4 regions of the Geodermatophilus sp. SYSU D01105 genome follow, and region 2 is predicted to be linked to each of the others. Evidence: riboswitches for the same ligand, from Rfam matches in the RefSeq annotation. Region 2 holds a riboswitch; each other region holds the start of a gene.
The links. A riboswitch is a leader RNA that binds a small molecule or an ion and turns the genes downstream of it on or off. The one in region 2 is predicted to bind cyclic di-AMP.
Positions count from the first base shown of each region.

Region 1: linked by a shared signal. The riboswitch ahead of ACI79I_RS12250 (transglycosylase family protein) and the one ahead of ACI79I_RS11580 (hypothetical protein) in region 2 are both predicted to bind cyclic di-AMP.
Region 3: linked by a shared signal. The riboswitch ahead of ACI79I_RS09345 (C40 family peptidase) and the one ahead of ACI79I_RS11580 (hypothetical protein) in region 2 are both predicted to bind cyclic di-AMP.
Region 4: linked by a shared signal. The riboswitch ahead of ACI79I_RS16680 (C40 family peptidase) and the one ahead of ACI79I_RS11580 (hypothetical protein) in region 2 are both predicted to bind cyclic di-AMP.

Region 1 covers NZ_JBJGYR010000011.1:55,417-60,459, reverse strand. Annotated here, with positions in the region: gene treZ (malto-oligosyltrehalose trehalohydrolase) at 1-1,299, opposite strand, end outside; gene ACI79I_RS12250 (transglycosylase family protein) at 1,542-2,114, opposite strand; cyclic di-AMP (ydaO/yuaA leader) riboswitch at 2,138-2,247, opposite strand; gene treY (malto-oligosyltrehalose synthase) at 2,504-4,831, opposite strand; gene glgX (glycogen debranching protein GlgX) at 4,828-5,043, opposite strand, start outside.
Region 2 covers NZ_JBJGYR010000010.1:84,265-89,307, reverse strand. Annotated here, with positions in the region: gene ACI79I_RS11595 (CPBP family intramembrane glutamic endopeptidase) at 1-32, shown strand, start outside; gene ACI79I_RS11590 (ArsC/Spx/MgsR family protein) at 53-427, opposite strand; gene ACI79I_RS11585 (hypothetical protein) at 560-793, shown strand; cyclic di-AMP (ydaO/yuaA leader) riboswitch at 998-1,151, shown strand; gene ACI79I_RS11580 (hypothetical protein) at 1,432-2,295, shown strand; gene ACI79I_RS11575 (phosphoglycerate dehydrogenase) at 2,445-3,386, shown strand; gene eda (bifunctional 4-hydroxy-2-oxoglutarate aldolase/2-dehydro-3-deoxy-phosphogluconate aldolase) at 3,383-4,033, shown strand; gene ACI79I_RS11565 (IlvD/Edd family dehydratase) at 4,043-5,043, opposite strand, start outside.
Region 3 covers NZ_JBJGYR010000008.1:53,266-58,308, reverse strand. Annotated here, with positions in the region: gene ACI79I_RS09355 (hypothetical protein) at 1-1,020, shown strand, start outside; gene ACI79I_RS09350 (OmpA family protein) at 1,150-2,244, shown strand; gene ACI79I_RS09345 (C40 family peptidase) at 2,293-2,805, opposite strand; cyclic di-AMP (ydaO/yuaA leader) riboswitch at 2,819-2,943, opposite strand; gene ACI79I_RS09340 (hypothetical protein) at 3,296-3,466, shown strand; gene ACI79I_RS09335 (D-2-hydroxyacid dehydrogenase family protein) at 3,513-4,475, shown strand; gene ACI79I_RS09330 (hypothetical protein) at 4,472-4,720, shown strand; gene ACI79I_RS09325 (SMP-30/gluconolactonase/LRE family protein) at 4,729-5,043, opposite strand, start outside.
Region 4 covers NZ_JBJGYR010000017.1:35,825-40,867, forward strand. Annotated here, with positions in the region: gene trpD (anthranilate phosphoribosyltransferase) at 1-317, shown strand, start outside; gene ACI79I_RS16665 (Lrp/AsnC family transcriptional regulator) at 375-662, opposite strand; gene ACI79I_RS16670 (DEDD exonuclease domain-containing protein) at 659-2,545, opposite strand; gene ACI79I_RS16675 (hypothetical protein) at 2,819-3,133, shown strand; cyclic di-AMP (ydaO/yuaA leader) riboswitch at 3,321-3,519, shown strand; gene ACI79I_RS16680 (C40 family peptidase) at 3,536-4,621, shown strand; gene ACI79I_RS16685 (M48 family metallopeptidase) at 4,778-5,043, shown strand, end outside.

The sequences.
Region 1 (5,043 bases), on a different contig from region 2:
GAAGAACTGCCACGGGGTGCTCGCGCCCCACTCCTCGCCCATGAACAGCATGGGGGTGAACGGGCTGGTCAGCACGATCGTCGCCCCGACGGCGAGCAGGCCGGGGGAGAGGGAGGCCGAGATGCGGTCGCCGACGGCGCGGTTGCCGATCTGGTCGTGGTCCTGCAGGTAGCCGAGGAACTTCCAGCCCGGCAGCTCGTCGACGTCGACCGGCCGGCCGTGGTGCCGGCGGCGGAAGCTGGACCACGCGCCGTCGTGGAAGTAGGCGCCGGTCAGCGTCTTGGCCAGCCCGGACAGGCCCGCAGCAGCGAAGTCGGCGTAGTAGCCCTGGCCCTCGCCGGTGAGGGTCGAGTGCAGCGCGTGGTGGAAGTCGTCGCTCCACTGCGCGGTCAGCCCCATGCCGCCGGCCACCCGCGGGGTGACCAGGCGCGGGTCGTTGAGGTCACTCTCGGCGATGAGGGTCAGCGGGCGCCCCTCGGCCACCGACAGCCGGTCGACCTCCTGCGCCATCTCCTCCAGCACGTGGGTGGCCCGCTCGTCGACCAGCGCGTGGACGGCGTCGAGCCGGAGGGCGTCGACGTGCATGTCCCGCAGCCACATGAGCGCGTTGTCGATGATGTACCGGCGCACCTCGTCGGAGTCCGGCCCGGACAGGTTGATCGAGTTGCCCCAGGTGTTGGCACCCTCGGCGAAGATCGGCATGAACTGCGGCAGGTAGTTCCCGGACGGGCCGAGGTGATTGTAGACGACGTCCTGGACGACGGCCAGCCCGCGCTGGTGGCAGGCGTCGACGAACCGCTGGTAGGCGGCCGGGCCGCCGTAGTCCTCCTGCACCGCGTACCAGAGGACGCCGTCGTAGCCCCAGTTGTGGGTGCCGTTGAAGCCGTTGACCGGCAGCAGCTCGACGAAGTCGACACCGAGCTCGACCAGGTGGTCCAGCCGTTCGATCGCCGCGTCGAGCGTGCCCTCCGGGGTGAACGTGCCGACGTGCAGCTCGTAGACCACACCGCCGGCCAGCGGGCGCCCCGTCCACGCCGCGTCGCCCCACGCGTACGCCGACGGGTCGAACCGGCGGGAGGGCCCGTGCACCCCCTCGGGCTGCCGGCGCGAGCGCGGGTCGGGGTGGACCTTCTCGTCGTCGTCGAGGAGGAAGCCGTAGTCGGCCTCCGGCCCGGCCTCGACCTCGGCGCGCCACCAGCCGCCGTCGTCCCGGTGCATCTCGTGCACGGAGCCGTCGACCTGGAGCCGGACCCGCTTCGGCAGCGGTGCCCAGACGGAGAACTCGACGGGTGCGGACATGCGCAGTGCCTCCACGCGGGACGAGACGGGGACTGGCCGGAGGGCCGGGATCGGGACGGATCATGCCCGCACACCCGGCGGCCAACCGTGGGTTCCGGGCACGGTCCGCGGAGGAGGGAGCGCAGGGCCGACCGGGCTGGGTCGCCCGTCCACGGCGGGAGCGGGACACCTCCGGACCAGCTGCCGGCCCCGCGCGCGGCGGGGCCCGGCCGGGAGCGCACCGGCCGGGCCCCGCGGTCCGGTCAGACCCGGAGCGTCTGACCCACGCGGATCACGTTCGGGTCGCTGACCTGGTCCCGGTTCAGCTCCCACAGCCCGCGCCAGCCGCCCTCGGTGCCGTGGCGGGCGGCGATGGAGCCGAGGGTGTCCCCGGCCTGGACGACGTGGCTGCCGGTCGCCGCCCGGTCCGCCCGCGAGGCCTGCTCCGGTTCGGCGGCCGGCGCCGGCGACTGGACCGCGGCGGTCAGGTGCCTGCCGCAGGTCGGCCACGCGCCGATGCCCTGGCCGTCGAGCGTGCGCTCGGCGACCACGATCTGCTGCTCCTTGCTGGCCAGGTGGGCGTTGGACGCGAACTCGCGGCCGCCGTAGGCGGCCCAGGTGCTGGCGCTGAACTGCAGGCCGCCGTAGTAGCCGTTGCCGGTGTTGATCTGCCAGTTCCCGCCCGACTCGCACTGGGCGACGCCGTCCCAGTTGTGCTCCGCGGCCTGAGCCGTGCCGGGGAGCGCGAGGGCGGAGAGCGCCGCCGCGCCGGTGAGGACGACGGCGCCGCGGCGCAGGCCGCGTGCGGGCGTGCGGGATCGGTCGTGCTGGGGCATGGGGGTCCTCCGATCGGCCGCCGGCGGGGTTAGCTGTCGGGTTCGGACGATCGGTGCCCGGCCGCGGATCGCGGCTTCACCCCCAGACGCGCTGCGCACACCTCGCGCGGGGCGTCGTAGGTGGGTCCCCCACCCCCGTCCACGGTCGTGCAGAGGTCCGCTCGCCGCCGGACGGGGTTGGGCGGGACGGCGCCGGGCCCGGCGGGGAGCCGGACGCCGCGAACGCTAGGTGGGCGTGCCGCACCCGGCCTGTCGGCAGGGGGGCGGGGCACGGCCCTCCTGCGACAGGCCGGGCGGGAGCGGCGCACCGCCCCCGCCCCGCTGCGCTTCGTGACGGACGTGGCCCCTGCGGGGTCCCGCCGCGAGCCCGGTGGCGTGGTGGTCCTGCGTCAGTCCCGCACGAGCAGGGCGACCGGCAACCGCTCCAGCGCTGCCCCGACGGGGAGCCCGGCGGCGTCCGAGACGTACCGCCCACCGGTGAGCAGGTCCCGCCACGCCCCGTTGGGCAGTTGCAGCGCGGTGTCGCCCCAGCCACCGGCGCCGGCCAGCCCGACCGGGAGGCGGGTCGCGACGGTCACCGCGCCGCCGCGGTCGAAGGCGACGACGTGGTCGGCCGCCGTGCCCGTGGCCGTCACCGGCTCGTACCCGGTGAACCACTCCGGGTGCTCGCGGCGGGCGCGCAGGGTCCGGGAGACCACGAGCAGCTTCGCCGCGCCCTCGGCGTCCACGGGCGGCACCCAACCCCCGTCGAGCCGGGCCAGCAGCCGCCGGCGCAGCGCGTAGTCCACCGGACGGCGGTTGTCCGGGTCGACCAGGGAGAAGTCCCACAGCTCGGTGCCCTGGTAGACGTCCGGGACACCGGGCATGGTCAGCTGCAGCAGCTTCTGCGACAGCGAGTTCGACCAGCCCGCCGGCGCGATCCGGGCGACGACGTCCTCGATCGCGCCGTGCGTCGCCTCGTCGTCGTAGGCCGCGTCGACCAGCGCGTGCAGCCGGGCCTCGAACTCCTCGTCCTGGTCGGTCCACGTCGTCGACGTGCCCGCCTCGCGAGCCGCCTTCTCCGCGTAGGCGTGCGCCCGCTCCCGGGACAGCGGCCAGGCGCCGACGAGGTTCTGCCACACCAAGGAGGCCAGCGGCCGGTCGGGCAGCGGGTGCCGGGCGAGCAGCTGGCGCACCAGCTGCGCCCAGTCGTCCGGCTGCTCGGCCAGCACCGCGAGCCGCGCCCGCACGTCCTCGCTGCGCTTGGTGTCGTGCGTCGACAGCGTCGTCATCGACTCCGGCTTGCGCGCCAGCCGGCGCTGCTGCGCCTCGTGGAACTCCGCCACCGTGCTGCCGAAGCGGGCCGGGTCGCCGCCGACCTCGTTGAGCGCGACGAACCGGGCCCACCGGTAGTAGGCGCTGTCCTCGACGCCCTTGGCCATGACCGGTCCGCTGGTCTGCTCGAAGCGGGTCGCCGCCTCGGTGCCGGCCTGGGACAGCACCGAGTGCAGCGCGTCGACGGCGCCGGCCAGGTCGGGACGGCGCTCCCGCACCGCGGCCACGGTCGCGTCGAGGTGCTCCCGGCCGTCGGGCAGGTAGGTGCGGTAGACCGGGAAGCTCGCCAGGAGCTCGGCCAGGGCCTCGGTCTGCTGCTCGCGGGAGATGCCGGGCAGCTCGCCGATGACCCGGACCAGGCGGGCCACCTCCGAGCCGAGCATCCCGTCGGTCACCTCGCGCTTGCAGGCGCGCACCAGCTCGGCGTAGTCGACCGGCCCGCCGGACAGCTCGGTGTCCAGCGCGGTGATCGCCGCCTCCCCGGCCGGGTCGACCAGCACGTCGTCGACCTCGGCCAGCGCGTCGTAGCCGGTGGTCCCCGCCGTCGCCCAGCTCTCCGGCAGGTCCTCCCCGGGCTCGAGGATCTTCTCCACCACGGTCCAGCGGCCGCCGGAGGCCTCGGCCAGCCGGTCGAGGTAGCCCTTGGGGTCGGCCAGCCCGTCGGGGTGGTCGATCCGCAGGCCGTCCACGGCGCCGGCCTCGACCAGCTCCAGGACCAGCCGGTGGGTCGCCGCGAAGACCTCCGGGTCCTCCGCCCGCAGCCCGGCCAGGGTGTTGATCGCGAAGAACCGCCGGTAGTTCAGGTCGGAGTCGGCCCGCCGCCAGTCGACCAGCTCGTAGTGCTGCCGGGCGTGCACCTCCTGCGGGGTGCCCTCCCCGGTCCCCGGCGCGATCGGGAACCGGTTGTCGTAGTACCGCAGCTCCCCGTCGACGACCTCGAGCTTCTCCACGTCCTCCGCCGAGCCGAGGACGGGGATGCGGACCTTGCCGCCGCCGAAGTCCCAGTCGATGTCGAAGGCCGCCGCGTGGGCGCTGTCCCGGCCGTGCTGGAGCACGTCCCACCACCACGGGGCCTCCGACGGGTCGGCGACGCCCATGTGGTTCGGCACCAGGTCCAGCACCAGGCCCAGGCCGCGCTCGTGCAGCGCGGCGACCAGCCGGTCGAACCCCTCGCGCCCGCCGCGCGACTCGTCGATGTGGGCGTGGTCGACGGTGTCGTAGCCGTGGGTGCTGCCCGCGGCCGAGCGCAGCAGGGGTGAGGAGTAGGCGTGGCTCACCCCGAGGTCGGCCAGGTAGCCGGCGAGCTCCGCGGCCCGGTCCAGGGGGGAGTCGGCGGTGACCTGCAGGCGGTAGGTCGCCGTCGGCACCTCGCGCCGGCGCTGCTCGCTGAGCGGCTCGCTCACAGCGCCGGACCCGTGAGGACGACGATCGAGCGCCCCTGCACCGTCACCGTCTCACCCGGCTTGCGCTCCACCGGCTCGACCTCGCCCATCTCCGCGGTGTCGAGCACCGTCGTCCAGCCCTGGGCGTAGTCCTCGCTGGGCAGGGTGAAGTCGATCGGCTCGTGGGAGGCGTTGAACGCCAGGTAGAAGTGGTCGTCCTTGACGTACTCCCC
Region 2 (5,043 bases):
CCCTCGCCGCCGCCGCGGCGCACCGCCTCTGAGCAGCAGTGACCCGGAGTCCTCAGGAGCCCGCGCCCGACCGCCGTCCGGCCGCCACCACCTCGGTCAGCGACGCGTCGTCCCGCGCGACCCACGCCCGGCCGTCGTCGGTCAGCACGAGCGGACGCTGGATGAGCCGCGGGTGCTCGGCCAGCACGCGGATCCACGCCTCGGCGTCCCGCGGCAGGTCCCGCAGCCCGAGCTCCCGGGCGAGGGGCTCGGACATGCGGGTGATGTCCCACGGCTCCAGCTGCAGGGCGCGGAGCGCGGCGCGCAGCTCGGCCTCCGTCGGCGGGTCGTCCAGGTAGCGGCGCAGCGTGTACTCGACGCCGGCCTCCTCCAGCTGGGCCCGCGCGGTGCGGCACTTGGAGCAGGACGGGGTGAACCAGACCTCCACGGGGCCCACCCTAGGCCGCCCTCGCGGGTGTCCGGGGCGTCCCGACCGGGTAGACGGTCGCCGGTACGGAGCCCAGCCGCAGGCACCGCCGTCCGAGCACCCGGGGGCTCCGCTCCCGGCGAGGAGCGCACCGTGACCGCGTCCGATCCCCAGCCGGGTCAGCCCGGGCCGACCGGCGACGGCCCGAAGTCGTCCGACCTCCGCCGCTGGCTGAAGTGGGTCGTGCTGGCCCTCGTGGCGCTGGTCGTCGTGCTGACGCTGACCGTGTCGCTGAGCCGGTGCGGCTCCGACGACGGCCCCAGCGGCGGCCCCGAGAACGCGATGGGGACGTCGGTGGCCGACACCCGGCCCGCGCTCTCGTCCTGACCGCCCGCGGGCGACCGGGCCCTACCGCGCCGCGCGCCGTCGGGGCGCGTGCGGATCGTCGGCGCCTACACCACCTGGCCGTCGACCGGGGGAGGCGCGACGCACATCACCCGACGAATCGACGGGCTGCGATTGTCACAAACCCATAACGCCCGTTACGGTGGTCAGGTCCGGCCGGTCCTCACGTCCCCTGCCGGGGAAGCCGAGCGGACGCCGCCGAGTCGCCCTCCGGGGCGAGCCGGGGACCCACCGCAGTACTGGGGTGAACCCCGCTCCCGGGCCGTCGTCCGGGTAGCGGGCAGGGCCGCTTCCCGCCCGAACCCGTCAGCTAACTCGGTAGGCGGCCATCGGAAGAACGGAGAGCCGCCGGATGGCGTGCCCCAGCCCTGCCGGATGCCCACCCTCACCCCGGCACCGCCGGCTCCGGGCGCACCCCCGCACGTGATCGCACGCGGCCGTCCCTGACCCGCCTCCCGCGGACCCACCCGAGCACCCTCGCTCGACCGGCGTTGCCGCCGTCTCCGTGGTGTCCCGCACCGGCCGGCTCCCCAGGACCGCCGACGTCCTCCCCCCGACCTCCCCGCAGGCCGCGCCCTCCCGTGCGCACCTGCGCCCGCACCCCCGGAGCACCCCACCCCATGGACCCCCGCACCACCACCTCTCGCCGCGCCGATCGCCGCGGCCGGATCGCCCCCTCGCGCCGTCGCCCGGCCCTCCTCCTGGCCGCCGCCGCGGCCGGCGCGGTCGTGGCCAACGTCGTCATCGGCGCGGAGCCCGCCGCCCAGGCCGACGCCGGGGCGTCGGAGTCGGTCAGCGTCGCCGCCCAGCTCGGGCTTACCGGCCAGTCCGTCCCCGTCGAGGTCGACGCGGCCCGGGACCTGCAGCCGCTCGCCGACCTCGCCGCCAGCCGCAGCACCCGCGAGGCGGCGCAGGCCGCCGCCCAGCAGGCGCAGGCCGCCGCCGACCAGGCCGTGCTCGACCGGCAGAAGGCCGAGGCGGAGGCCGCCGCCCGGGCCGCGGCCGAGGCCGAGGCCGCCGCGCAGGCCGCCGCGCGGCAGCAGGCGGAGGCCGCGGCCGCGCAGGCCGCCGCACCGGAGCCGGCCGCTCCGGCCCGCGCCGCCGCGGCCGCAGCGGGTGCGGTCGCGCGCATCACCGACACCGCCGGGAGCATCAAGCCGGCCGCGCAGGCGGCCGCCAACGCGGTCGTCTCCAACGTGCCGGGCGCCGCCGGCATCACGCTGGGCGGGACCCGCGCCAGTGCGGCCGACCCCGGTGGTCACCCGTCCGGCCTGGCGGTCGACTACATGGTCATGTCCGACGACGCCCTCGGCGACGCCATCGCCCAGTACCACATCGACCACTGGGACGAGCTCGGCGTCGAGTACGTCATCTGGCAGCAGCGGATGCTCTCCTCGCCCAACGGCTCCTGGAAGCCGATGGCCGACCGCGGGGGCGTGACGGCCAACCACTTCGACCACGTCCACGTGAACTACCGGGGCTGACGCCCCGCCGGTCGCGCCTGGCGCGGCCGGAGGCCAGGGTCCGGCCCCCGTCCGCGGGGCGACCGGGCTGGGGTGGCGGCGCTCGTCGGCCGGGTGTGGCATGGGGCTCGGGCACCGTCCCCGCACGACCCCACGAGAGGCCTCCCCGGATGAAGCTCCTGCTGCCCGACTCCGTCCCGCTGGCCCCGGACCTGCCCGAGGGCGTGCACGCGGTCCTCTACGACGCCGCGGCCCCCGTGCCCGACGAGCACCTGGACGCCGAGGCGATGGTCGTGTGGGGCAGCTCCACCGCCGACCTCGCCGCCGTCGCCGGCCGGATGCCGCGGCTGCGCTGGGTGCAGACGCTGGCGGCCGGGCCGGACGCCGTCCTCGCCGCCGGCTTCCCCGAGGACGTCGTCGTCACCGCCGGCGCGGGCCTGCACAGCGCGACGGTCACCGAGCACGCCCTGGCGCTGACCCTCGCCCTGGTGCGCCGCCTGCCCGCCGCCGCCCGGGCGCAGGCCGAGCACCGCTGGGCCCGCGAGCTCGGCGGGCTCCAGCCGCTGCACCCCGAGGGCGCGGTGACCACCCTGATCGACGCCCGCGTGCTCATCTGGGGGTTCGGCGCCATCGGGCAGACCCTCGCGCCCGTGCTCGCCTCGCTGGGCGCCCGGGTGCGCGGGGTGGCCCGCAGCGCGGGGGAGCGCGCCGGGTTCGCCGTCGTCGCCGAGGAGGACCTGGAGTCCGAGCTCGAGCGGACCGACGTCCTGGTCATGATCCTGCCGTCGACCGCCGGCACCACCCGGGCCCTGGACGCCGGCCGGCTGGCCGCGCTGCCGGCGCACGCCCACGTGGTCAACGTGGGCCGCGGCTCGACAGTCGACGAGCCCGCCCTCGTCGCGGCGCTGAGGGAGGGTCGCATCGCCGGTGCCGCCCTCGACGTGACCGAGACCGAGCCGCTGCCCCCCGACTCCCCGCTCTGGGACGCCCCCAACCTCCTGCTCACGCCGCACGCGGCCGGCGGCCGGCCGGTCGGCGCCGACGACCTGGTCAGCGCCAACCTCGCGGCGCTGCTGGACGGCGGCGAGCTGCGCAACGTGGTGGAGCGGTGACCGACGTGCTGGCCGCGCTCGGCCGGGCGCGGCTGGTCCCCGTCGTCGTGCTCGACGACGCGCGGGACGCCGAGCCCCTCGCCGGCGCCCTCGTCGAGGGCGGGCTGCCGGTCGCCGAGGTCACCTTCCGCACCCCGGCCGCGGGCGACGCGCTGCGCGCCATGGCCGCGCGGGGGGACGTGCTCCTCGGGGCGGGGACCGTCCTGACCCCCGCGCAGGTCGACGAGGCCGTCGCCGCGGGTGCGGCCTACGTGGTCTCACCCGGTCTGAGCCGCGCCGTCGTCGAGCGCTGCGCCGAGCACGGCGTCCTCGCGCTGCCCGGTGCCGTCACCGCGACCGAGGTCCAGGCCGCCCTGGAGCTGGGCCTCACCACCGTCAAGTTCTTCCCCGCCGGCACGTCCGGTGGTGCCCGGGCGATCGCCGCCCTCGCGGCACCGTTCGGCGACGTGCGCTTCATCCCCACCGGTGGCGTGGGTCCGGCGAACGTGGGGGAGTACCTCGGCGTCGATGCGGTCGTCGCGGTCGGCGGCTCCTGGATGGTGCCCCGCGACCGCATCGCGGCCGGCGACTTCGCGGCCGTCCGCCGGCTCACCGCCGAGGCCGTCGCGCTCGTGCTGGGCCCGGCGGCGCCGGCGACCGGGGGCTGAGACGCCGCCTCAGTGGCTGTGGCGCGGGACGCCCACGGTCGGCGCGACGCGCTGGTACCCCACCGCGGGCCGGAGGACCATGCCCTCGGACAGCTGGCCGACCATCGAGCGTTGGATCTCCTGCCACGGTGTCTGGGAGGGCGGCACCGGGTACCCGCCGTCCGCCTCCAGCCGGCGGCGCCGTTCGGCCAGCTCCTCCTCGGGGACCAGGACGTCCGCCCGGCCGGCGGGGAGGTCGATCCGGACGACGTCCCCGGTCTGCAGCAGCGCCAGCCCGCCGCCGGCCGCGGCCTCGGGGGAGGCGTTGAGGATCGACGGGGAGCCCGACGTCCCGGACTGGCGGCCGTCGCCGATGCAGGGCAGCGCGTGCACGCCCTCCTTGATCAGCGCCGTCGGCGGCTGCATGTTCACGACCTCCGCCGACCCCGGGTAGCCCAGCGGGCCGACCCCGCGGATGACCAGCAGGCAGGTCTCGTCGATCGCCAGCGCCGGGTCGTCGATGCGGGCGTGGTAGTCCTCCGGTCCGTCGAAGACGACGGCGCGGCCCTCCATCACCCCGGGGTGCTCCGGGTCGGACAGGTAGCGCTCCCGGAACTCGGCGGAGATGACGCTGGTCTTCATGATCGCGCTGTCGAAGAGGTTGCCGCGCAGCACCAGGAAGCCCGCGTCGGGCAGCAGCGCCCGGTCGAAGGTGCGGATGACCTCGCGGTCGGTCGCGGCGCTGTCCCGGCAGTTCTCACCGATCGTCGCGCCGTTGACGGTGCGGGCGTCCTCGTGGATCAGGCCGTGCGCCATGAGCTCGTGGACGACGGCGGGCACGCCCCCGGCCCGGTGGAACTCCTCGCCGAGGAACCGCCCGGCCGGCTGCAGGTCGACCAGCAGCGGGACGGTCAGCCCCAGGTCCTGCCAGTCCGCCACGTCCAGCGGGACGCCCATGTGCCGGGCGATGGCGTTGACGTGGATCGGCGCGTTGGTGGAGCCCCCGATGGCGGAGGTGACGACGACGGCGT
Region 3 (5,043 bases), on a different contig from region 2:
CGAGTCGCCGAGCTCGAGGCGGAGGTCCTGAAGACACGAAAGCTCGCCGACGCGGCCACCACCGCCGTCGAGGACGCGGAGCGCGAGCTCACCGCGGCCAAGCGGCGGGTGCTCGACCCCGCGGAGAACCAGGCGATCGACCAGCGGGAGCGCAGGCGCAGGCCCCGCGCCACGTCGGATCCCCTGGAGGGACTCGTCCGGCCGCGGTTCCACCGGTTCCTCGTGATCGCGTTCCTGGTCGTCGCGGCACTGGGTGACGTGGCCACGTTCCGCCTCGTCATCGCCACGACGTTCACGGACGGCGAGGAGTACGTCGTCTGGATGCTCACCCTCGCCTTCGCCGCCGCCTCAGTGGGCCTGATGCACTTCGTCGGGCGGGCCTGGAAGGAGCTGCGCCAGGCTCGGGGGGGCCTGGGGCGACCGTCGATCTTCCTCATGCTGGGTGGCTGGCTGCTCCTCGGAGCGGTCGCCTTCGTCTTCCGCGTGCAGAGCCAGGACTCGGCCTCCGCCGCGTCGGACGTCTTCGGGTCGGCCGGGGCTGCTCAGGCGCAGCACGACCCTCTGCTGTCCGCACTCCTGCTCGCTGGACTGTACGTGGCCTCGGGGCTCCTGGCCTTCTACTCGGGGTTCACCGAGCACCACCCCCACATGACGACCTACCTCGCGCTACGGGAGACGTTGCCGGCCCACCGGAGGGCGGCTGTCGAGGCTGCAGCAGTGGCGACCGCCCGGCAGCAGGAGTTGGCGCTGGCCCGCACCGAGGAGGCGCGAGCACACCAGCGCGCTGCTGATGCCTCCATCGAGATCGACGCCGGCATCGATGCGTTGAAGGAGCTCGTCCGCGTGGAGGTCGCCCGCTACATCGGGCTGCCGGAGGCCACCAGCGGACTGACCGCCGGCCGTGGCGCGGACGTCTCCTCGGAGCCGACTGCGCGCCGACACGGCGCGAACCTCGTCCCGACCTCGCGGGACGCCCACGACCGCATCAACGGCTACGGCACGCATGCCGGCAGCCACTGACCACTGCGGTCCTCACCACATCCGAGAGGTTTCCCTGTGCGAAAGAGCACGACCCCGCGCGCTGTCTCCGCGGCGGCAACCGTCCTGACCCTGGCCGGAGTCCTGGCCGGCTGCGGTGGTGGAGAGGCGGTGGGCGACCCGACCGGTGCGGTGGCCCTGGTGGCCGGGGCGCGCAGCAACATGCCGCCGCCGCAGCTCGACGGTGACGCCGCGGATGTGTTCGACCAGGCTCTGCAGGACCAGTCACTCGTGACCATGGTCGTCGCGGACGGCGAACCGTCAGTGCAGTTCTCGGAGCAGATGCTCATCACGGGCAACAACGGACCTGCACGTGAGGAGAGTCGGGAGCGCAACGAGGCAGCGCTGGCCGCAGAGATCGAAGCGCTCCGTGCGGAGGACGAGGAGACCGATCTCCTCACGGCTCTGGACGAGGCAGCGCGCAGCATCTCGGCCGTGGAGACGCCGCCCCGGACGATCGTCGTCGTCGACTCAGGGCTCTCGACCGTGGCGCCGCTGGACTTCACCCAGCCCGGCCTGCTCGACGCCGACCCTCAGGAGATCGTCGACAACCTGGTGGCGCTCGATGCCCTGCCGGACCTCGGCGGAGTCAGGGTCATCCTGCAGGGAATCGGTGACACGGCCGAGCCGCAGGAGCCGCTGAGCATCGCGCAGCGGAAGAACCTCGTCGCCATCTGGAGGGCGATCAGCACCGCCGCCAATGGGGGCGTTGAGCCCGAGGTCGAGGACACGCAACTGAGCCGGGAGCTCCTCGATGAGGAGCTGCCGAGAGTCACGCCTGTACCGGTGCCCGAGGGGCCGGTCTGCACCAAGGGCACCATCGTGCTCACCGGGGCCGATGTCGCCTTCCGGCCGGACTCGGCCGAGTTCGTCGACGAGGAGGCGGCCGAAGCTGTGCTCCGGCCGATCGCCGAGCAACTACGCGAGAGCGGTGCGACCGCGACCTTGACCGGTACGACCGCCAACGTCCAGGGCATCGAGGGACAGCGGCGACTCGGCCTCGATCGCGCCGAAGCCGTGCGCCAGGTGCTGGTCGACCTCGGTGTCCCGGCCGGCGGCCTGACCGCTGACGGCGTCGGGAGCGAGTTCCCCGGCTACGTCCAGGACCACGACGCTGAAGGCAACCTGCTCCCGGGTCCGGCGGCGCAGAACCGGAAGGTCATCATCACGCCGTCGATCGGGACCGCGGGCCTGGCCTGCGACTGACGGACGGTGCCCCCGGCCGTCCCTCAGGACGGCCGGGGCACCGGTGCGTCACGCGACCCGACGGGCCCCGACGTAGCTCGGCATGGAGTCGAGGTTCACGACCTTGACCGGCTGGCCGGCGGTGGAGGCGTGCACCATCTGGCCGTTGCCGATGTACATGCCCACGTGCGAGACCGGGCTGTAGAAGAACACCAGGTCACCGGGCTTGAGGTCGGACTTCGCCACCGGCGCGCCGAAGGTCGACTGCGCCCGCGAGGTGCGCGGCAGCTCGACGCCGGCCGCCCGGTAGGCGAACGTCGTCAGCCCCGAGCAGTCGAAGGCGTTGGGACCGGTGGCGCCCCAGCCGTACGGGTCGCCCTGCTGTGCGAGGGCGGTGTCGACGGCCTTCTGGGCGGCGCCGTTCGGGGCGGCGGCCGCAGCGACGGCGACGGCGCCGGAACCGGCGTCACCGGCGTCAGCCTGGGCGGTGGCCGGAGCGAGGGTCACGGCGGCGCCGGCGACGGCGGCGATCGCGATCCCACGGAAAGAACGGCGTGCGAAAGACGTGCGTGCAGTCGTCATGGACGACGGGTTCTCCTGTTCTCCACGGCCGCCTACCGGGTTAGCTGACGGGTTCGGACGGGGGAGTCGCCCGGCGCGAGATGCGCTTCACCCCAGGGATGCGGTGGGTCCCCGGTCCGGGCGCGGCGTTCACCGCGTCCGGTTCGGCGTAGTCCGGCCGGTGTCACGCGGTTCGGTGACGAGAGGCCCGGCAGGACCGCGGACGACCGTAGGAGAGCGCGACGGCCCTCGCAGGCGGCCGGACGGTCGCGCGACGGCGGCGTGTCCGGATCGCGACACGCCGCGCTGACCACCGGGGACTACGGAGCGCGCAGGAATGCCATGGATGCGTTTCCGCAGGTCAGCGGCTTGGGACCAAAGTATGTGAACGGCGGAGTGTTCTCACGCGGCGTGACGTCCGTATCGCGGACAGCAGCCGGAACCCGGGGGTTGGCGCAGCCGTTGGGCGGGCACGACAAGAGACGACCGAGAACGAGGAGGGACACACCCCATGGCCGGAATGATCCGGAAGCTGGTGGCGTCGGGGATCGCGGCGAAGGTCATCCAGGAGGCCCGCAAGCCGCAGAACCAGGCCAAGATCAAGGAGTTCATCGCCAAGATGGGCGAGCAGAACAAGAAGCGCGGCGGCGGCAAGGGCTACGGCCGCGGCCCCGTCCACTGACGGCTCCGCTGGGGAGCCCCCGTCCGGCACCGGGCGGGGGCTCCCGGTGAGCCCCCACCGGGTCGCCGTCCTCGACGACTACCAGTCCGTGGCGGCCGAGTTCGCCGACTGGTCCCGCGTCCCCGGACCGCTCGACGTCGTCGCCTTCGCCGACCACCTCGACGACGAGGACGCCCTCGTCGAGCGCCTCGCCCCCTTCGACGTCCTCGTCGCCATGCGTGAGCGGACGCCGTTCCCGCGCAGCCTGCTCGAGCGCCTGCCCGCGCTCCGGTTGCTGGTCACCACCGGCGCCCGCAACGCCGCCATCGACCTCACCGCGGCCCGCGACCGCGGGATCACCGTCTGCGGCACCGGCTCGCACGCACCCGGCACCGCAGAGCTGACCTGGGCGCTGCTGCTCGCCGTGGCCCGCCACGTCCCGGCCGAGGACGCCGCCCTGCGCGCCGGCCGCTGGCAGACCACGGTCGGCACCGACCTCGCCGGCGCCCGCCTCGGCGTGGTGGGCCTGGGCCGGCTCGGCACCCGCGTCGCGCGGATCGGGCAGGCCTTCGAGATGGACGTCGTCGCCTGGAGCCCGCACCTCACCGACGACCGCGCCGCGGCGGCCGGCGTCCGCCGGGTCGAGCGGGACGAGCTGTTCGCCACCGCGGACATCGTCACCGTGCACCTGGTCCTCGGCGAGGGCACCCGCGGCATCGTCGGCCGCGCCGAGCTCGGCCGGATGAGACCCACCGCGATCCTGGTCAACACCTCGCGCGGGCCGGTCGTCGACGAGGCCGCCCTGGTCGAGGCGCTGTCCGACGGGCGGATCGCCGGCGCCGGCCTCGACGTCTACGACCGTGAGCCGCTGCCCGCCGACTCCCCGCTGCGCAGCGCGCCGCGGACGGTCCTCACCCCGCACCTGGGCTACGTCACCCGCCGCGGCTACGAGGTCTTCTACCGCGAGGTCGTCGAGGACGTCGCCGCCTTCCTGGCGGGCTCCCCGGTCCGGGTGCTCGACCCCGCGTGACCGCCGCCCGGCACGGGTACTCCAGCGGCATGACCGAGGGCAACCTGACCGGCCGGCCGGCCGGTGGCGTCAACGAACCGACCGACGGGGTCCCGGGCACGCGTCCGGAGGAGGACCTGGTCGGGCCGCCGTCGCAGCAGGAGGAGCCGCGCGCCGCCCGGGACGGCGAGATGTCGACCAACCCGGGTGAGAGCGCCAGCGGCGTCCCGGACACCGACCACCCGCTCGGCGGCCGGAACGGCTGACCTCGCGGCTACGGCCGGCCGGCGTGGGGGACGTCGACCTCGGTGGCCACCAGGACCGCCTCGCGCACCGGCGCCCGGTTGTGCTCGTAGAAGTCCGGCGCGCAGCACATCAGCAGCGTGCGGCCGTCGTCCCCGCCGAGCATGCACGCGTAGACGCCCAGGCCGGACGGCGCGGCGACCTCGTCGAGGACCTCCCCACCCTCGGCCACGCGCACCACCCGGCCGCCGACCGCGTCGGCCGCCCAGATCCGCCCCTCGGCGTCCAGCGCGCAGCCGTCGGGGGCGACCGTCAGCTGGCCGAGCACCTCGTCGACCGTCGTCCC
Region 4 (5,043 bases), on a different contig from region 2:
TGGAGCCCGACCGGCTCGACCCGACCGCCCTGGGGATCGAGGTCCCGCCGCCCGGCGCCCTGCGCGGCGGCGACCCGGCCTTCAACGCCGACGTCTTCCGGCGGGTGGTGGCAGGGGAGCGGGGGCCGGTCCGCGACGCCGTGCTCCTCAACGCCGCCGCCGCGCTGGCCGCGTTCGACGAGCGGACGGGGCGGCTGCACGACGTCCTCGCCGGTGGGCTGGAGCGGGCCGCCGCGGCGATCGACGACGGGCGCGCGCAGGTCCAGTTGGAGCGGTGGGTGACCGTCAGCCGGTCGCTCCGCGCACAGGCCCCGTAGGCCCCCTGCAGGGTCCCGGCCGCGAGCGTGCGAGCGGCGGGGGCAGGGGTTCCTCCTTCAGTCGGCGGTGTCGAAGCCGATCGCGAAGGCCGCCTCGAGGTCGTGCCGGGAGTAGGCGCGGAACGCGATGTGGGTGTCGGTCTCGAGCACGCCGGGGACCTTGTTGATCCGGCCGGCCACGACGTCGGCGACCTGCTCGAACTCGCGGACCCTCACCACGGCGATGAGGTCGACGTCCCCCGCGACGGAGTAGACCTCGCTCACGCCGTCGAGGTCGGCGACGGCCTCGGCCACCTCGGGGATGGAGTCGGTGGCCGCGTCGATCATGACGATGGCGGTGATCACGCCGGGGATGCTAGCCGGGGTGTCGACCCGCCGACGGAGCCGCGCGGAGCGGGGGAGACCCGGTCGGGGCGGGCGCGGGTGCTCAGGGAGCGGCTGTCGGCGAAGGGGTCGCGGTCGGCGCGGCCGGCCTCGACGCGGTCGAGGAAGGTGGTGTAGCTCCCGGTGCCGGGGGCGGCGCAGGCGAGGGTCCCGGTCACCTGGACCAGCCGGGTGCCCGGCTTCTCCATCCAGCGCAGCACCAGTTCGGTCTCGTCGACCGAGGCGGCCAGCTCGTCCTCCGGGCCCAGGGGCGTCTCCGCCGTGGCCAGCAGCCCGGCCAGGGTGGCCCGTACGGAGGCGCCGCGGGGCGCGCAGCCCGCGGCCACCAGGCGGCCACGGCGGACGACGGACAGCTGCCAGCCGCCCTCGAACGCCGGCCGGGCGAGGACCATCTCGGGTACGGCGGCCAGGGACGCCAGCCGCTGCCGGCGGCGCACCGCCCGGACGAGGACGGCCACGCGGTCCCGCAGCACCGCCGCGTCCTCGTAGCGCTCCTGGGCGGCCAGCCGGTCGACGCGGGCCAGCAGCGGCGCCAGCAGGGCCTGGGGGTCGGCCGCGACCGCGGCCCGCAGCACCCCGGCGATCGCGGCGTACTCCTCGACCGACTGTGCGCCGGTGCACGGCGCGCCGCAGCGCCCCATCCCGGCCAGGGCGCAGGCGGTGCCGAGCACCTTCACCGACAGCCGGCCGGTGCACTGGCGCAGCGGCAGGGACTCGTGGATGGCGGCGACGGCGGCGTCGGCGGCCCGCCGGTCGGGGAAGGGCCCGAGGAACACCCCGGTGCCGGGCCGCACCCGGCGCACCACCGACAGGCGGGGGAAGGGCTCCTCGGTGAGCCGCACCCACAGCGCCCGCTCGGGGAACCGGGAGCGGCGGTTGTAGCGCGGTTTGTGCTCGGCGATGAGCCGCAGCTCGCGGACGGCGGCCTCGAGGTCGTGCGCGCAGGGGATCGCGTCGACCCGCTGCGCCAGCGCCACCATCTCGGTGATCCGGCTGCGTTGCTCGGCGGCGGTGAAGTAGGTGCGCACCCGGCTGCGGAGGTCGTTCGACGTCCCCACGTAGAGCGGCTCGTCCCGCGGCCCCCGGAACACGTAGACGCCCGGACCGGAGGGGACGCCGTCGGCCAGGTGCCGCTTGCGGAGCCGTTCCGGGTCGACCTGCCGGCTGAGGGTGGAGAGCTCCTCCAGGGTGGTGATCCCCAGGGGGCCCAGCCGCTCGAAGAGGCCGTGCAGCACGTCGACCGTGGCGCGGGCGTCGGCCAGGGCGCGGTGGCACGGCTCGGTCCGGGTGCGGAAGTACGGCGCGAGGGTGGCCAGCTTGCAGTTGGGGACCTCGTCGCGGGTCAGCAGCCGGCGGGCCAGGACGGCGGTGTCGACCGAGGCGGCCGCCGGCCACGGGATGGCGTTCTCCGCGCACGCCGCCTTGAGGAAGCCCAGGTCGAAGGGGGCGTTGTGGGCGACGAGGACCGCGCCCCGGGCGAACTCCAGGAAGCTGGGCAGGACCGCGCCGATCCGGGGTGCGGCCGCGACCATCGTCGTCGTGATGCCGGTCAGCACGCTGATGTAGGGCGGGATCTCGCAGCCGGGGTCCACCAGGGTCTGGAACTCGCCGAGGACCTGCCCACCGCGGACCTTGACCGCTCCGATCTCGGTGATCGCGCTGTCCTTGGGGGAACCCCCGGTGGTCTCCAGGTCGACGACGACGAAGGTGACCTCCGCCAGTGGGGTGCCCAGCTCGTCGATGGTGGCCTGCTCGTAGCGGGGGAGCGTGCCCGCGGCTCGCGCGGCCGTCCCGGCGAGGTGGGCGGGGGAGAGCGGCACCTGCCGGGGAAGGGAGGAGGGCACGGGCGGACGGTAGGTCGGCCCAGTGACAGTCCCGGGGACGCGCGCCGGAGGGCGGCCGGTGCCGGCGGGTCCGCAGCGGCTCGGGTGGCGGGCGCCACGGCGCGGGGCCTCCCGAGGGCGTTCCGGCCGCGTCCGGGGCCGTGCGCGCCGGGACCCGTCCCGCCGGGGCGCGCTCGCGCCGAACTGTCGGTGCCGGTCCCTAGCGTGCGAGCCGGACCGACCGGGGCCATGGAGGGCCTCCGCGACCGGGGTCGGCCAGCTGAGGAGTGGGCCATGTTGATCGACTGCGACACCTGCACCGTGCGCGGCACCGGCTGCGCCGACTGCGTCGTCACCGTGCTGCTGGGGGCGCCGCCGGGCTGGCGGGGCGAGGACCCGACCGTGGTGCCGATGACCGGCCGGCGCGAGGCCGGCGTGGCCGAGGACGCCGTCGTCCCGGGCCCGGGCGTGGTCGTGGAGTTCGACGAGGTCGAGCGCCGTGCCGTCCGGGCGCTCGCCGAGGGCGGCCTGGTGCCGCCGCTGCGGCACCAGGGTCAGCCGGGTGCGCGGGACGGCGGGGCCGCACGAGGCCGGCGGCGCACGGGGTGACCCGGTCCCCTGCGGGGCCGGGGCGCCCCGGCCGACGCGCCGCGGGTGACGCCGACCGGCGGTGTGTCGCTCCGCCGCCCTGTGGATGTCACCACAGTCCCCGCAGGCCCCATTTGTCACAACTTCATCACGCCCGTACGGTGAGCCGGTCCGACCGGGTGGTCGTCACCCGCAGAGAGGTGGCCTCGGCCGGGCACCGCCGAATCGCCCGACGTGCCCGTGCGGCACGGAGGGGGAACCGGGGACCCACCGCAGCACTGGGGTGAGTTCTCGCGTGCGCCGGTCCGCCGGGGCACACGCGCCGGCTCGCCGGGGCGCAGAGATAGGGCACGTCTTCCCAGCCCGAACCCGTCAGCTAACTCGGTAGGCGGTCGCTGAGGAAGAAACGGAGAGCCGCCGACCGTGGCGACCCCCCGCCCTGCCCTGGGGCATGCGCTCGACCAGATCGACTCCGACCTCCCGCTGGCGTTCCGCCGCCCGACCCTGCCCCGCCGCCTCGGCCGGGGGATCGTCGTGGGCGCCGTCGCGACGCTCTCCCTGACGCTGCTGCCGGGGACCGCTGCCGCGGACCCGGAGCAGGCCACCAGCGCGGCGCAGGCCGCGCAGCTCGTCGCGCGGGCCGGTCACGACCTCGAGGTCGTCACCGAGCAGGCCAACGAGGCCCGCGAGACCCTCGCCCAGCAACAGGCCGCCGCGGAGGCCGCGCACCAGGCCGCCGCCGCGGCCCGGCAGCAGCTCGACGCCCTCGACGGCCAGATCCGTCAGGTCGCCCGCACCGCCTTCACCGCTGGTGACGGGATGCCCGAGCTGGACCTGCTGATGACCAGCGACTCGCCCGAGGACTTCGTGTCCCAGCTGGCCATGCTCGAGGCGATCGCCGGCCACACCAACGAGGTGCTCGCCGAGGTCGCCCGGAGCGCGGGTGCCGCCGAGCAGGCCCAGCAGGACGCCGACGCCGCCGCGGCCCAGGCGCAGGCCACCCTCGACGACGTCACCGCGCGGCAGGAGCAGCTCGAGGCCGACATCGCCGACTACCAGGCGCAGTACGCCGCGCTGTCGGCCCCGCAGCAGCAGGAGGTCGTCACGGCGCACGCCGGCCAGGCCGTGGCCGCCGCCGCGCCGGCCCCCGCCAGCAGCGGTGCGGCCCAGGCCGCCGTCGACACCGCGCTCGCCCAGGTCGGGGACCCCTACGTCTGGGGTGCCGGCGGGCCGAACTCCTTCGACTGCTCCGGCCTGACCCAGTACGCGTACGCCGCGGCAGGGATCAGCCTCCCGCACTCCAGCCGCATCCAGTCGACGATGGGCGCCGCGGTCTCCCGCGCCGAGCTTCAGCCGGGCGACCTGATCTTCTACTACAGCCCGGTCAGCCACGTGGCGATGTACATCGGCAACGGCCAGATGGTCCACGCCTCGACGTCGGGCCAGCCGGTCAAGGTGGTCAGCGTCGACTCGATGGGCGGCATCACCGCCATGCGCCGCATCGCCTGATCGGGCGCCACCCCGTCACCGCTCGCGGCGGGGGCGCGCCGGGCCGGTGACCTCCACGGGGGGTCACCGGCCCGACCTCTGTCCCGTGCGTCCTGAGCCGGAGGAGGACGGGGTCCTTCTCGGGGTCCTTCTGGGGGCCCTTCTAGGATCGGGCGGGTGAGCGCCCGCCGGGCCGCGTTGCTGGTCGCGGTGGTCCTGGGGACGGCGCTCGTCCTCGTCATCGCCGTCCGCACGCCGTGGACGCTGCTGCCCGACCCGCCCGGGGGCCGCACGCCGGTCCGCCCCGGGGCCGGCCTGCCGCCGGGGATCGCCGAGCGGGCGGACTCATTCGCGGCGGCACTGCGGCCGGCGTCCCTGGTGTCGCTGGGGCTGGGCCTGGCGACCTCCGCGGTCCTCGCGCTCACCCCGCTGGGTCGCCGGCT